DNA from 2 places in the Plantactinospora sp. CA-290183 genome. Region 1 is predicted to be linked to the other one. Evidence: riboswitches for the same ligand, from Rfam matches in the RefSeq annotation. Region 1 holds a riboswitch; the other holds the start of a gene.
The links. Region 1 has a riboswitch for thiamine pyrophosphate ahead of ACQEUR_RS15755 (ECF transporter S component). Riboswitches for the same ligand answer to the same signal wherever they lie in the genome.

Region 1 (7,838 bases):
TCCGCAGGTCCCGCAGGAGCTGCTCGGCGGCGGCCGGGCGCTCACCCCGGGCCTGGAGCGACCCGGCCGTCTCGTAGCCGCGTCCGCCCCGGATCTGGATCAGCTCGTCCGCGATCCGCCACGCCATCTCGCTGGCGTAGAGCTTCACCAGCGCCGCCTCGATCCGGATGTCGTTGGTGTCGTCGTCGGCGAGCATGCAGCAGAGGTCCAGCATGGTCTCCATGCCGTAGGTGGTCGCGGCGATGAAGGAGAGTTTGGTCGCGACCGCCTCGTGCTCGCCGACCGGCCGGCCCCACTGCACCCGGTCGGCCGCCCACTCGCGGGCCACGTTGAGCGACCACTTCGCGGCGCCGACGCACATCGCGGGCAGCGAGAGCCGGCCGGTGTTCAGGGTGGTCAGGGCGATCTTGAGGCCGCGGCCCTCGCCCCCGATGACGTTCTCCTTCGGTACGACGACGTCGTGGAACCGGGTGACGCTGTTCTCCAGCCCGCGCAGGCCGAGGAACTCGTTGCGCCGCTCGACGGTGATCCCCGGCGAGTCGGCCTCGACCACGAACGCGGTGATCCCGCCCCGTCGGTCCTCGGTCTTCGGCACCCGGGCCATCACCACCAGCAGGCTCGCCACGCTGCCGTTGGTGGCCCAGAGCTTGACGCCGTTGAGCCGGTAACCGGTGCCGTCCTCGGTCGGCTCGGCGATGGTGCCCAGCCGGGCCGGGTCGGAGCCGACGTCGGGCTCGGTGAGCAGGAAGGCGGAGACCTCGCCGGCGGCGAGCCGGGGCAGGTAGCGCTGCCGCTGCTCGTCGGTGCCGAACATCTTGAGCGGCTGCGGCACCCCGATCGACTGGTGTGCCGAGAGCAGCGCGCCGATCGACGGGTTCGCCGAGCCGGCCAGCGCCAGCGCCCGGCAGTAGTGCAGATTGGACAGCCCGAGGCCGCCGTACCTCTCGCCGATCTTCATGCCGAACGCGCCGAGCCCCGCCAGGCCCTGGAACACCTCGTCCGGGATCCGCGCGTCCCGCTCGATTGCGGCGCCGTCCACATCGGAACGCACGTACTCCGCCAGCCGTCCCAGGAACTCCTCGGCCTTTGCCGCGCGCTCCGGATCGGGGCGCGGCCACGGGTCGATCAGGTCGAGTCGGAGCCGGCCGAGGAAGAGTTCCTTGCCGAAGCTCGGTCTGCCCCATTCGAGCTCGCGGGCGGCCTCGGCGACCTGCCGGGCCTCCTGCTCCGAGACCTGGCCGGCCTCCTTGGGCAGCGGGCCGGTGCCATCCTCCGGTCCACCCGCCGCCGGCCGGCTGTTCTGCGTCGTGGTCACGGCTGCCCCCATTCGGGTACGGGTCCCAGCGCTGCCCGCCAGAACGACGTTACTCCGCGGTGTTACCCAACAGTAGGATCTGTCTATCCTGCGACACCGCCGCCGCGGTCCGCCAGCCCCGCCAGCAGTACGCCCAGCAGACGCGCCAACCCCGCCTGCTCGGCGGGGGCGAGGCTGTCCAGCAGTCCCTGCTCATGGTCGAGGAGGTCGCCGACCGCTCCCTCCACCGCGCGGTGTCCCCGATCGGTCAGCTTCACCGGTACCGCGCGACTTCCCGGCTCCGGCGCGAGCCGGCTGACCAGCCCCTCCCGCTGCGCCCGGTCCACCCGCTGCGTGATCGCCCCGGCGGTGACCAGGCAGCGGTCGGTGAGTTCCCGGGTCGAGAGCCGGTACGGCGGCCCCGAGCGGCGCAGCGTGCTGAGCAGGTCGAGGGTGGCGGCGTCCATGCCGATCCTGGCCAGCGTCCGGCGCCGCTGGTCGGCTAGCAGCTTGGCGGCCTGGTGGATCCGGGTGAAGACCTCGATCGAGCCGACCGGCACGTCGGGCCGCTCCCGCCGCCACGCGCCGGCGATCTGGGCCGCGAGATCGTTCGGGGGCTGCTTGGACTGACTCATGCCTGGTAGTGTCGCACGCACGTTTAGCGCTAAACGAAGAATGGCGACGTGAGGAGTGGTGACATGGGGAGCCGGGACACGCGGGACGTCGTGGTGACGGGTGGGGGGACCGGCATCGGCCGGGCGGTCGCCGGAGCGTTCGCCGCCGCCGGGGAACGGGTGGTGATCACCGGCCGCCGTACGGCGGTGCTGGCGGAGACCGCCGCGCTGCTCGGGCCGAACGTCCGCGCCGTACCCTTCGACGCGACCGACCCGGCGCAGGTGACGGCGGCGCTCGATGCCCTGCCGGCGCGGGTCGACGTGCTGGTCAACAACGCGGGCGGCAACACCGACATCGGCGCGGGCCACCCCGGCGACCTGACCGGCCTGGCCGCCGCCTGGCGGGCCAACCTCGACGCCAACGTCCTCTCGGCGGTGCTGGTGACCGCCGCGCTGCGCCCGCGCCTCGCGCCCGGCGGCGCGGTGATCAGCCTCAGCTCGATCGCGGCGCACCGGGGCGGCGCTGGCTCGTACGGGGCGGCGAAGGCGGCGGTCGAGGCCTGGAACCTCACCCTGGCCGAGGAACTGGGCCGGGACCGGATCACCGCGAACGTGATCGCCCCGGGCTACATCGCGGAGACCGAGTTCTTCGGCACCGCCATGACCGAGCAGCGGCACGCGACACTGGTCGCCCAGACCAGCACTGGTCGGGCCGGCACCCCGGCCGACATCGCCGGCAGCGTGCTCTTCCTGGCCTCACCGGCCGCGAGCCACCTCACCGGGCAGGTCCTGCACGTCAACGGCGGAGCACTGGCCGGCCGGTGAGCGCCCCTCCGGCGCGACCGGCGCTCACCGGTCGTAGGACGCGTAGCGGTGGACCGCGTGCCCGGTGTCGATCAGGAAGCAGTACTGCCGGAGCCAGTCACCGTCCGTGGTGACCTGCTGGAACAGGATGCCGCTGCCGGCGCCGAAGAGCGCCACCGCGCAGGACCGGTAGTCCCGCCCGCCGAAGTACTCCTGAAGCTCCTCGTGGTGCTCCGCGAGGTCGTCGGCGATCGCGGTGCTCACCGCCTCGACCGCCGCGGCCCGGGAACCGCCGGAATGGATTATCTCCGCTCCGTAGACCCCGAGCCGCAGCGCCGCGATCCTGGCGGCCGCCGGGGGAACCTCACCGATCCCCGCCACCAGTTCGTCGACCACGGCGTGCACCGCGTCGAAGGGTTCGGAGGCCGCCGACAGCGGACGCTCCGTACCGGCGTCGGGCGCCAGCCAGGGACGGTGCCCCGGCGTTTCGACGTGCCGGAACCGGGAGATGAGCTGGAAGTACGACTCTTCGCAGGATCTGCAGTAGTAGCCGTGCGGTGCGCCATAGGCGGTGTCAGACAGCCGCCTGACCCCATCCGCGCCGCAGAAGACGCAGGTGCGCGGGCCGGTCTCCGCCTTCTCGGCGGCCGATCTGCGCCGGAAGAACCACATGGTGGCCCAGGCTACCCAGATTCGCCGGGACCGGTCCCGGGCGAGGCCGCTACCGGCCAGAGGTCCCGCTACGCCGCCGCGCGCTGCTCCGCCTCGGACATCGTCTCTTCCTCGTCGTCCTCTTCCTCGTCGTCGCCCCAGTTGCGGCGCAGGAACGGCAGTCCGGCCCAGAAGGTCAGGAACCAGATCGCGGTCACCGCGCTCAGCACGAACGCCACCGGCCGGGGCAGCACGAAGTCGGTGATCAGCAGCACCGAGCTGACCATCGCGATGAGCATGAAGGCGAGCCCGCCGGTAGCCATGGCGTGCCCGAACCGGACCAGTTCGGGCTTGCGCCCCTGCCGGAACAGCGCCCGGTGGAAGGCGACCGGCGAGATGATCAACGCGGTCGCGGCGGCGGCGGCGAGCAGCGCGACGATGTACGTGTCCTTCTGGAACTCGTTGACGTCCTCGAAACCGGTGCTGAACGGCAACGTGAGGAGGAAGGCGAACAGGATCTGGACCCCGGTCTGCGCCACCCGCAACTCCTGCAACAGATCAGTGAAGTTCCGTTGCCAGCGCTGCTTCTCGGTTTCCCTGGTCACCCAGGCCACCTCCCGTTTCCCTCAGGTTCCGGGCCAGTTTGCCCGAACGCCATGATCATGAAACGCGAGGGGGACTCATGACCGGATCACCCTATTTTGTCCCTCCCTTCCGGGTGCTCGCCGTGCCCTGGCCGAGCCCAAGAACGAAGCGACCATTGTGGACAGTCAGCTGCACGGCCGAGGCGCGAGCCCGACCACCGTGTTGCCGAACCACCCGACCACATCGAACGGGTACGAGCCCTCACCGGTACGCCGCCGTCAGGAACCGCGCCGGATCCGGCCGGCGTACCGGGCCTCCAGCGCGTTGTTGTGCTCGTCGCCGGCCGGGATGTTGGCGGAGAGGTAGACCGGCGGTGTCTCCCCGGCCTCGATCATCCGGGCCACCACCTCGACGGTGATCTGCTGGGCGAGCAGCGCGGCGGTGATCGACGATATCGCGCCGACCGCGCCGCCGCCCGGCAGCGGCAGGGCGGCGTCCCCGAACGGGGCGCCGTTGTCCAGCGCCACGTCGGCGAGGTCGCCGAGCTTGCGCCCGGACGGGTGGCGCGAGTCGACCCCGGCCGAGTGCTCCGCCGAGGTGATCGCGACCAGGGCGTGCCCGCGCTCCTTGACCAGCGAGGCGAACTCGACGATGGTGCCGTTGACGCCGGAGTTCGAGGCGATCACGAAGATGTCCGGTGGCCGGACCGGCGCCAGGTCCAGCAGCCGCCGGGCCACCGTCGGGTCGCGTTCCAGGGTCGGCCCGAGGATGTGGGCCGGCTCGCCGCCGTGCAGCACCAGGTCGCGCAGCGCGATCCGGTTCGTCGGGACCAGCCCGCCGGCCCGGCCGGCGATCTCCATCGACAGCGCCTCCGAGTGGCCGGTGCCGAAGGCGTGCACCACGCCGTCGGCCCGCAGCGCGGTCGTGATCAGCTCGGCCGCCCGGCGTACGCCGTCGCGTTGGCTCGCCGCCACCCGGGCCATCGTCGCGGTCACGGTTTCCAGGTAGCCCTCGGCGCTCAGTGTCACCAGTCCTCCGACTTGTTCGTGCGATCCATCCGGCGGGATCACGATGCCACGGCGGGAACCGCCCCCGCCCGTGGGCTCACCGTGCCGGGGTGATCCGGGACAGCACGGCGTCGGCGAGCGCCGCCGGTGCCTCCTCCGGCACCCAGTGGCCGACCCCGGCCAGCGGCACGAAACGGTAGTCGCCGGTGACCCGGTCGGCGCACGCCCGCGCCGCGACGGAGCCGATCGCCACGTCCCCGTCGCCCCAGACGAACGTGGTCGGCACCGGCACCGGACCGGTCCCGGCAAGGTCCTCGGTCGACAGGGCCCGGTACCAGTTCAGCGCGGCGGTCAACGCGCCGGGCCGGCGCAGCGGCTCGACGTACCGCTCGACCCGCTCGTCGGGCACGCCGGTGAGCACCCGGCGCAGTCCGGCCGCCTCGCCGGCGAGCAGCAGCCGCTCGGCCTTGCCGGTCAGCCGGAAGAAGCCCACGTACGCCGAGCGGGCCCGCTGGTCCAGGTCCTCGGCGATCGCGTACGCCATGGCCGCCGGGTGCGGGACGGAGACCGCGGTCAGGGTACGGACCCGGTCGGGGTGTTCGGCGGCGAGCCGCCAGGCGACCAGTGCCCCCCAGTCGTGCCCCACCAGGTGCGCCTCGGTCACGTCGAGCGCGTCGAGCACCGCCACCGCGTCGGCGACGCACTCCGTCAACCGGTAGTCCCGGACCTCGGCGGGGCGGGCGTCGGGCGAGTAGCCGCGCTGGTCCAGCGCGTAGCTGCGGAGCCCGGCCGCGTGCAACGCCGGCAACAGGTCGTCCCACTCGGCGCTGTGCTGGGGGAAACCGTGCAACAGCAGGACGGGTTCGCCGTCCTCGGGGCCGCCGGCGTGCAGGTCGAAGGTGAGTCCCCGGACCGTGATCCGCATGCCCGAAGCGTACGCCGCACCTCGCCGGCCGGCGCCGACCGCGGCGGTGGCCGGGTGTCCCGGGCCACACCCAGGCTGCCCACAGCTATCGGCCAGGACTGATCCGGTGCTAGCGTCTGCGGGACAACTGCACATCCGACAGGGGAGCGCACAGCGCTGAGAGTGCGGGCCGACGCCCGCAGACCCTCGAACCTGATCTGGGTAATGCCAGCGCAGGGAGTTCGGTCGAGTCTCCAGCCGCGCCGCAGTCCGGGCCTCCGGACCGCGGCGTGCGTCTTGCCCGGTCAGGTCGGCGACTGGGAGGCACGTCCATGCACCAACCCACCAACCCCCGGTGGCGTACCGTCGACATCGTCATCGCGTCGGTCATCGCGGTCGCGTTCGGCGTCATCTTCTGGGCCTGGAACCTCGTCTGGAGCGCCACCGAGGGGGCCTTCACCTTCTTCCCGCCGGCCCAGGCGGTCATCTACGGCGTGTGGCTGCTGCCCGGCGTGCTCGGCGGCCTGATCATCCGCAAGCCGGGCGCCGCGCTGTACTGCGAGTTCGTCGCCGCGTTCGTCTCGGTGCTGCTCGGCAGCCAGTGGGGGATGCTCGCCATCCTGCAGGGCCTCGCCCAGGGCGTCGGCGCGGAGGCGGCCTTCCTCGCCACCCGTTACCGCTCCTTCCGGCTGCCGGTGGCGGTTCTCTCCGGCGCGCTCGCCGGACTCGCCGCCGCGCTCTTCGACCAGATCCGCTACTACTCGGAGTACGACTTCGACTCGTTCCGGCTGCCGGTCTTCGTGCTCACCGTGGTCAGCGCGGCGATCATCGCCGGTGCCGGCGGCTGGGCGCTGACCCGGGCGCTGGCCCAGACCGGGGTGCTGGACCGTTTCCCCGCCGGGCGCGACCGCGCGGCCGTCTGACGGACCGGACGAGCGGGGAAGCGGCACACGATGAGCGCGGTGCAGCTGCGCGGCTTCGGCTGGCGGCACGCCGGGCGCCGGGCCTGGGCCGTACGCGACGTGGACCTGCGCGTCGAGCACGGCGAGCGGCTACTGCTGCTGGGCGCCTCGGGCGCCGGCAAGAGCACCCTGCTGGCCGCGCTGGCCGGCCTGCTCGCCGAGGATTCGGGCGAACAGGCCGGCACCGTCGAGATCGACGGACTGGACCCGCGCAAGGCCCGGGAACATGTCGGCATCGTCTTCCAGGACCCGGAGACCCAGCTGGTGATGGGCCGCGCCGGTGACGACGTGGCGTTCGGGTTGGAGAACCGGGGCGTACCGGCGGTGGAGATCTGGCCCCGGGTCGACCGGGCGCTGGCGCGGGTGGGCTTCCCCTACGGCCGCGACCGGGCCACCGCCGCGCTCTCCGGGGGTGAGCAGCAGCGGCTCGCGCTGGCCGGGGTGCTGGCGCTCCGCCCCGGCCTGCTGCTGCTCGACGAGCCGACCGCCAACCTCGACCCGGCCGGGGCGGCCCTGGTCCGGGACGCGGTCCGGGACGCCGTGGACGCCGACACCACGCTGATCCTGGTGGAGCACCGGGTGGCGGAGGCGCTTCCCCTGGTCGACCGGGTCGTGGTACTCGAACCGGGTGGCGGGGTGCGGGCGGACGGCCCGCCGGCAGCGGTCTTCGCCGCACACGGTGCGGAGCTGGCCGCCGCCGGGGTCTGGGTTCCCGGGCCGCCGCCGGCACCGCGCCGGGCGGCGTCCGGGCCCGGCGAGCCGCTGCTCTCCGCCGAGCGGCTCGGCCTGCCGCCCCGGCTGGCCGCGACGGACCTCGGGGTACGCGCCGGCGAGGCGCTCGCGGTGCTGGGTCCCAACGGCGCCGGCAAGTCGACCCTGGCGCTGCTGCTCGGCGGCCTGCTCCGGCCCGGCACCGGGCGGCTGCACGGGACCGCCGCGCTCGCCGGCCGGTACGCCTCGACGCCACCGCACCGGTGGCCGGCGCCCGAGCTGGCCCGCCGGATCGGTTCGGTCTTC
Region 2 (7,838 bases), on a different contig from region 1:
CCGCAGCGCGGCCACCAACCGGCGCGGGTCGACCTGGTGGTCGCCGGGGGCGAGCGCGCCGCCGCGCAGCCGGGGCGCCAGCAACGGTTCGCGGGCCCGCAGCTCCGCCGGCCGCAGCGCGGTGACCGGCAGTCCGAGTTCCCGCTGGTACGTCCAGAGCCGCTCCGCCTCGGCCAGGTCGTCGCCGGTGAGCGCGACCGTGAGCGTCCCCTCGGTGCGGTAGCCCAGGTCGAGGCCGGTGCACTCGGCCAGCTCGGCGGCGAAGGCCGGCCAGCGGGCCGCCGATTCGGCGAGCAGTCCGGTCAGTGCCCGCTCGCCGAAGTGCGCCTCGGCGACCGGGGCGAGCATCCCGGCCGCCACGTCGGAGGCGCCGGAGCCGGGCTCCGGGTCGTACACGGTGACCCGCATCCCCCGGGCGGCGCAGCGCCAGGCGGTGGCCAGGCCGATGGGGCCGGCGCCCACCACCGTCACGTCCGGGCGACCGGCGCCTAGCATCCCGCCGCTCCGGCCGCTCGCCCGCCGACCCGCCGGTCCGGTTCACCGGCCCGCCCGGTCGTCCAGGGGCCGGTCCGGCCGGCCGGGGCGGTGGACGGGTCGCGCAGTGCGGCGAGGAGTTCGGCGGTGGCCCGGGCCGGATCGGCGGCCCCGGCGACCGCCGCGACCACGGCCACCCCGTACGCGCCGGCGGCGAGCAGCGCGGGGACCCGCCCGGCGGTGACGCCACCGATCGCGATCACGGGTACGGGCACCGCGTCGGCCACCCGCCGGACGCCCTCGGCACCGATCGGCTCGGGCAGACCGTCCTTGGTGGAGGTGGCGTGGCACGGGCCGACGCCGAGGTAGCTGGCTCCGGCCGCGACCGCCGCCGTGCCCGTCGCCGGATCCCGGGCGGTGGCGCCGAGCACCGCCGCCGGGCCGAGCACCCGGCGGGCGGCGTCCACCGGGAGGTCCCGGGCGCCGACGTGTGCGCCCGCCGCACCGACCGCCAGGGCGACGTGCAACCGGTCGTTGACCAGGCAGGACGCCCCGACGGCGGCGCATCGCGCGCCTATCGCGCGGGCCAGCTCGTACGCCGTCCGGTCGTCGGTGTCGTCCTCGACCCGGACCTGCACGACGAGTTCGGGGCCGGCGACCGAGAGGGCCGCCTCGACCACCGCGAGCGGGTCACGCCCGGGGCGGGCGTCGGTGATGAGGTGAAGTCGTCCGAGAGATGGCACGGCAACGCTCCTCCCTGCGCCGGCATTACCCGGATCAGGTTCGACGGTCGGGGGCTGCGTAGCCCCCCTCTCAGCCCGGTCCACCGGGCTCCCGTGGGTTACTTGTCGGCGACTGTACGCGGCCTGTGACGGCGCCGTAAAGAGCCGTGACGCATCGCACAGCGTCAACGTCCGACCACGGAACGGCAATCCGTGGGCTCCCACGTGGTCACCGGCGGAATGTCTGTCCTATCCGGATCGGTCCGCCGTGTTACGGAACCGTTACCTGAATTAACCTCGTCGTCGTATTCCGGCCGGCCCGGCAGCGGCCCTAATTTGTTCAACGACAAGACAGAATTCTGCGGTCGTGGCCTCGGCGGGTCACGACCGTTCCCCCGCACCCCGAGACGGCTCTTCGGCGAACCGACCCGGGATCCCCGCTGTCCTCACCGGACGAAGGAGATCCTTCGTGTCCAGTTATCGCCGCTTCCGCGGCCTTTCCCCGCACCGCCGCCCCGGCGGCAGACTCACCCGTAACCTGCTCAGCGCGGCCGCGGCCGTAGCCCTCAGCACGACCGCGCTGGTCGCCACCCCCCACCCCGCCTCGGCGGCGCCGGCCGGCCCGCTCGGGCAGGCACCCGCGCAGGTCCAGGCGGATCCGTTCGCCGTGCTGGTCTTCTCCAAGACGGCCGGCTTCCGGCACGACTCCATCCCGGCCGGCATCGCCGCGATCCAGAAACTCGGCGCGGAGAACGGTTTCACCGTGGACGCCACCGAGGACGCGGCGACGTTCACCGACGCCAACCTCGGCAGGTACCAGGCCGTCATCTGGCTCTCCACCACCGGCGACGTACTCGACTCCGACCAGCAGGCGGCGTTCGAGCGCTACGTACAGGCCGGCGGCGGATACGTCGGCGTGCACGCCGCCTCGGACACCGAGTACGACTGGCCCTGGTACGGCGACCTGGTCGGGGCGTACTTCGCCTCGCACCCGGCGAACCAGCAGGCCACGGTCAAGGTCGAGGACCACGCGCACCCGTCCACCGAGGGGCTGCCGGACGAGTGGTCCCGGTACGACGAGTGGTACAACTTCCGGGAGAACCCGCGCGCCGACGTACACGTGCTGGCGTCGCTGGACGAGACCAGCTACGCCCCCGGCGCGGGCGCGATGGGCCACGACCACCCGTTCGCCTGGTGCCAGGACTACGACGGCGGCCGGGCCTGGTACACGGCGGGTGGGCACACCCAGCAGTCGTACGCGGAGCCCGAGTTCCTGACCCACCTGCTCGGCGGCATCCAGACCGCGGCCGGTGCGGTGGAGGCGGACTGCTCCGCCTCGCTGACCAGCAGCTTCGAGAAGATCACGCTGGACAGCAACACCAACAACCCGATGGAGCTGGACATCGCCGAGGACGGGCGGGTCTTCTACGTCGAGCGGGACGGTCGGGTCCAGATCATCAAGCCGGACACCGGCACCACCGTCACCGCCGGCGACCTCGACGTCTTCACCGGCAACGAGGACGGGTTGATCGGGATCCGGCTCGACCCGGACTTCGCCACCAACAACTGGGTGTATCTCTACTACGCCCCGAACGGCGGCGGCCCGCGCAACCAGCTCTCCCGGTTCACGGTCACCGGCGACACCCTCGACCTGGCCAGCGAGAAGGTGGTGCTCCAGGTCGACACCCAGCGCAACACCTGCTGCCACGCGGGCGGCAGCATGACCTTCGACAGCGCCGGCAACCTCTACCTGGTCACCGGTGACAACACCAACCCGTTCGAGTCGAACTCGTTCACCCCGATCGACGAGCGTCCGGGCCGGCAGGACTTCGACGCCCAGCGCAGCTCGGCCAACACCAACGACCTGCGCGGCAAGGTGCTCCGGATCCACCCGGAGGACGACGGCGGCTACACCGTGCCGGAGGGCAACCTCTTCGCCCCGGGCACCGCGAAGACCCGGCCGGAGATCTACGCGATGGGCTTCCGGAACCCGTTCCGGATCGGCATCGACCCCAAGACGAACACCCTGTACGTCGCCGACTACGGCCCGGACGCCGGAGCGGCGAACCCGACCCGCGGCCCGGAGGGGACCGTCGAGTGGAACATCGTCGGGCAGCCCGGCAACTACGGCTGGCCGTACTGCCACGGCGCGAACTACGCGTACAACGACTACCCGTTCCCGTCCGGGCCGAGCGGGGCGAAGTTCGACTGCGCCGCGCCGGTGAACAACTCGCCGAACAACACCGGGCTGACCGACCTGCCGCCGGCCATCCCGGCGACCGTCGACTACGACTACAGCGGCAACCCGCTGTTTCCGGAGATCGGCGGCGGCGGTGCCCCGATGGGCGGGCCGGTCTACCGGTACGACCCGGAGAACCCGTCCGAGCGCAAGTGGCCGGCGTACTACGACGGCAAGGCCATGTTCGGCGAGTGGAACCAGAGCAAGATGTACGCGTTCCAGGTCTCCGGGGACGGCACGTCGCTGGTGGACATCAACCAGCTGCTCGCCGGGATGACCTTCATCCGGCCGATGGACTTCGAGTTCGGCCCGGACGGCGCGCTGTACCTGATCGAGTGGGGCAGCGGCTTCGGCGGCAACAACGACAACTCGGGGATCTACCGGATCGAGTACATCGCCGGTGACCGGGCGCCGATCGCCCAGGCGAGCGCAGACCCGACCTCCGGGGCGTCCCCGCTGACCGTGGCGTTCTCCAGCGAGGGCTCCCGGGACCCGGACGGCGGCCCGATCACGTACGCCTGGACCTTCGGCGACGGCGGCACCTCGACCGAGCCGAACCCGACGCACACCTACAGCGCGCCGGGCAACTACACCGCCCAGCTCACCGTCACGGGCGACACCGGCCGGACCGCGGTGGCGAACGTGCCGGTGACCGTCGGCAACACCGCCCCGACCGTGACCATCGAGTTCCCGCCGCAGGGCGGGTTCTTCGACTGGGGCGACCAGGTGAAGTACACCGTCACGGTGACCGACCCGGAGGACGGGACGATCGACTGCGACCGGGTGAAGTTGCAGTACTTCCTCGGCCACGACGAGCACGCCCACCCGATGGGCGAGCAGTTCGGCTGCGAGGGCGTGGTGCAGACCTCGCTGGCCGCCAGCCACGGCGCCGACGCCAACGTGTTCGCGGTCCTGGAGGCCACCTACACCGACGGCGGCGGGGCCGGCGGCTCCAACGCGCTGACCGGCCGGGCGATCGAGCAGCTCCAGCCGAAGCGGAAGCAGGCGGAGTACTTCGCCGGCACCGGGCGGGCGCCGGACGGCGTCGGCACCGGTGACCCGGGCGTGCAGACCCAGGCCACCACCGACGTCGAGGGCGGCTTCGAGAACATCGGGTTCATCGAGGACGGCGACTACTGGACCTTCGACCCGACCAACCTGACCGGCATCACCGGGTTCCGGTTCCGGGCCTCCTCGGCCGGCGGCGGCGCCCGGATCGAGGTACGCGCCGGTGCGGTCGACGGGCCGGTGCTGGCCACCGCCACCGTGCCGGACACCGGCGGCTGGCAGACCTTCACCAACGCCACGGCGGAGCTGGCCGAATTGAGCACCGCGAGCGGTGCTCTGTACTTCGTGGCGCGCAACCCGGTCGGTGCCACCGGCACCGGCGCGATCCTCAACGTCAACTGGGTCGACTTCCTCGGCCGGGGCGTCACCGAGAACGCCCCGCCGACGGTGACCGCCACCGCCACCCCGACCACCGGCACCGTGCCGGTCGCGGTGAGCTTCGACGGCACCGCCACCGACGCCGAGGGCGATACCCCGCTGACGTACTCCTGGGACTTCGGTGACGGTGGGACGGCGAGCAGCCTGGACGCCAACCACACGTACACCGGCCCGGGGACGTTCACCGCGACCCTGACCGTGACCGACGCGCGCGGCGCCCAGTCGTCCGCGTACGTCACGGTGAAGGTGGAGGCACCCAACACCTCCTGCTTCGGGGCCCGCTCGGACGACTTCACCGGCACCGCGCTGGACAGGGCGCGGTGGTCGACGGTGGTCCGGGAGAACCAGCTCTACTCGGTGCGGGACGGCGCCCTGGTCCTGCCCACCGGGGTCGGCGACCTCTACGGCACCCGCAACGACGCCACCAACGTCGTGCTGCAACCGGCGCCGGACGGCAGTTGGCAGGCCACCACCAGGGTGAGCCTGGCGGCGACCGTGGACTACCAGCAGGCCGGCCTGATCGTGTACGGCGACGACGACAACTACGCCAAGCTGGACCTGCTGTACGGCGGCAGCGCTCGGGTCGAGTTCATCCGGGAGACCGCCGGCACCCCGCGCAACGAGGCGGGCGACTCGACGGCCGCACCGGCCGGTGACTCGATTTACCTGCGGCTGACCAGCGACGGCAGCAACCTGACCGCCGCGTACTCGACCGACGGGACCACCTTCACCCCGGTCGGGCGGTCGGCCGCGCTGGCCGGCATCGACGAGCCGAAGGTGGGGCTCTTCGCCCTGAACGGCGGCTCCACCGCCCCGGTGGTCGACGCCGCGTTCGACTGGTTCCAGATCACGCCGGACTCCCCGGCCGGACCGGTCACCCCGTCCGACGAGTTCACCGGTGACGCGCTGGACAAGTGCCGGTGGGACGGGATCGTCCGGGAGGACCCGACCGGTTACCGGGTCGCGGACGGCGCGCTGCACGTCGACGTGCCGAACGGCGACATCTACACCGGCAACAACACCGGGCCGACGAACTTCGTCCTCCAGTCCGCCCCGGAAGGCGACTGGACGATCCAGACGAAGGTCGACGGCAGCCGGCTGGACGAGCAGTACCAGCAGGCCGGGCTCATCGTGTACGGCGACGACGACAACTACCTGAAGTTGGACTTCATCGCCGACAACGTGGTGGGCCAGCCGGTGACCCGGCGGATCGAGTTCCGCAGCGAGATCGCCGCCGTGGTGCAGGATCCGCAGCCCCAGGTGGTCGACCTCACCGAGTCGGTGTGGCACCTGCGGCTGGCCAGGGCCGGCGACACGTACACCGCGGCGTACTCGGCCGACGGGACGACCTGGACGGAGTTTGAGCCGCTGACCAACGCCGCGCTGGGTGCCACCCCGCGCGTCGGCCTGTTCAGCCTCGGCGCCGCCCAGACCGCCTCGAAGACGGTCTCGTTCGACTACTTCCGGCTCAGCACGGAGACCGTCGACGAGGTCGCTCCGGTGACCGCCGCCACCGTGTCGGGGACCCCGACCGCCGGCTGGCACACCGGTCCGGTGACGGTGACCCTCGCCGCCACCGACAACACCGGCGGCAGCGGGGTGGCCGGCACGGAATACCAGCTGGACGGTGCGACGGCCTGGACGGCGTACACCGGGCCGGTGGCGGTCAGCGGGGACGGCACCCACGAGGTGCGGTTCCGCTCGACCGACGGGGCGGGCAACGTCGAGCAGACGAAGTCCGTCGAGGTGAAGATCGACGCCACCGCGCCGGTCAGCACCGCCTCGTTCGCGCCGCCGACCGACGACGGCTGGCACAGCGGCACCATCCCGGTGACGCTGGCCTCGACCGACGCCGGGTCCGGGGTCGCCAGGCTGGAGTGGTCGCTCGACGGCGGCGCCTGGACGGCGTACACCGAGCCGGTGAACGTGACCGGGGACGGGCAGCACGAGTTGCTCTACCGGGCCACCGACGCCGCCGGCAACGCCGAGACGCTCAAGTCGGCGATCGTGAAGATCGACGGGGTGAAGCCGACCGTGCTGGTCTCCGGACTGGCCGACGGGCAGCTCTACGGCGACAGCCAGGATGTCCGGGTCTCCTTCACGGCGGTCGACCCGACCTCCGGGATCAAGGCAACCGTGGGCACCCTGGACGGCCGGTCGTACCAGTCGAACACCCTGCAGGCGATGTACGAGCTGCCGCTCGGCCTGCACGAGCTGACCGTGACCGCGACGGACCGGGCCGGCAACACGACGACCTCGGCCGTCCGGTTCTTCGTCACCACCTCGTTCCGGGACATGCAGTCGCTGCTGGACCGGTTCACGGCGACGGGTCGGCTGTCGACGAAGGCGCACAGGCAGTTGTCGAACAAGCTCGACGCGGTCCGCGCGTCGGAGGCGGCCGGCGACGACCGGCGCGCGGTGCAGCAGTTGGCCGCGTTCAAGGCGCTCGCCGCCGACACCGCCCTGGTCACCGAGGCGGAGGTCCGGGACGTACTGGTCCGGGACGCCGACGCGATGACCGTGCGGCTCGGCGGCACCGCCAGCGCCACCGGGGTCCGGGCCAACGACGGCAAGCCGGTGCAGGGCACCGGCCGGCTGGTCGAGGACCCGACCCGGGTGAAGCGGGGCGGGAAGCTGTAGTTCGGGTAACCAGGTAACGGCAACGCGGGGGCGGTCACCGGCCGGTGGCCGCCCCCGCACACGTCCGGCGGCGCTCCGCCGGGAAGGAGCACCCCCGATGCGACTCTTGACGCGGTCACCCCGGCGCGGGCCCGGCGCCCGGACGCTCGTACCCCTGCTCGTCGCCCTGGCGCTGGCCGTCGGCCTGGCGCCGGCGGCGCCGGCCGCCGCGCACGGCACCAAGATCAAGCTCGCGGTGGCCGGCGACGGCGCCACCGGGGTGACCGTGCAAGCCAGCTACGCCGACGGCCACCCGCTGGACACCGGCGCCCGGCTGG

Region 2: another riboswitch for thiamine pyrophosphate. It lies ahead of thiE (thiamine phosphate synthase); the one in region 1 lies ahead of ACQEUR_RS15755 (ECF transporter S component).

What each region holds. Positions count from the first base shown of each region.
Region 1 covers NZ_JBNJMX010000008.1:477-8,314, reverse strand. The annotation lists gene ACQEUR_RS15790 (acyl-CoA dehydrogenase family protein) at 1-1,315, opposite strand, end outside; gene ACQEUR_RS15785 (MarR family winged helix-turn-helix transcriptional regulator) at 1,399-1,929, opposite strand; gene ACQEUR_RS15780 (SDR family NAD(P)-dependent oxidoreductase) at 1,993-2,733, shown strand; gene ACQEUR_RS15775 (hypothetical protein) at 2,758-3,384, opposite strand; gene ACQEUR_RS15770 (DUF6328 family protein) at 3,453-3,968, opposite strand; gene ACQEUR_RS15765 (sugar isomerase domain-containing protein) at 4,227-4,976, opposite strand; gene ACQEUR_RS15760 (alpha/beta fold hydrolase) at 5,053-5,880, opposite strand; TPP riboswitch at 6,011-6,117, shown strand; gene ACQEUR_RS15755 (ECF transporter S component) at 6,192-6,782, shown strand; gene ACQEUR_RS15750 (ABC transporter ATP-binding protein) at 6,813-7,838, shown strand, end outside.
Region 2 covers NZ_JBNJMX010000001.1:678,565-686,402, reverse strand. The annotation lists gene thiO (glycine oxidase ThiO) at 1-495, opposite strand, end outside; partial or broken gene thiE (thiamine phosphate synthase) at 600-1,217, opposite strand; TPP riboswitch at 1,212-1,322, opposite strand; gene ACQEUR_RS03330 (ThuA domain-containing protein) at 1,666-7,521, shown strand; gene ACQEUR_RS03325 (hypothetical protein) at 7,619-7,838, shown strand, end outside.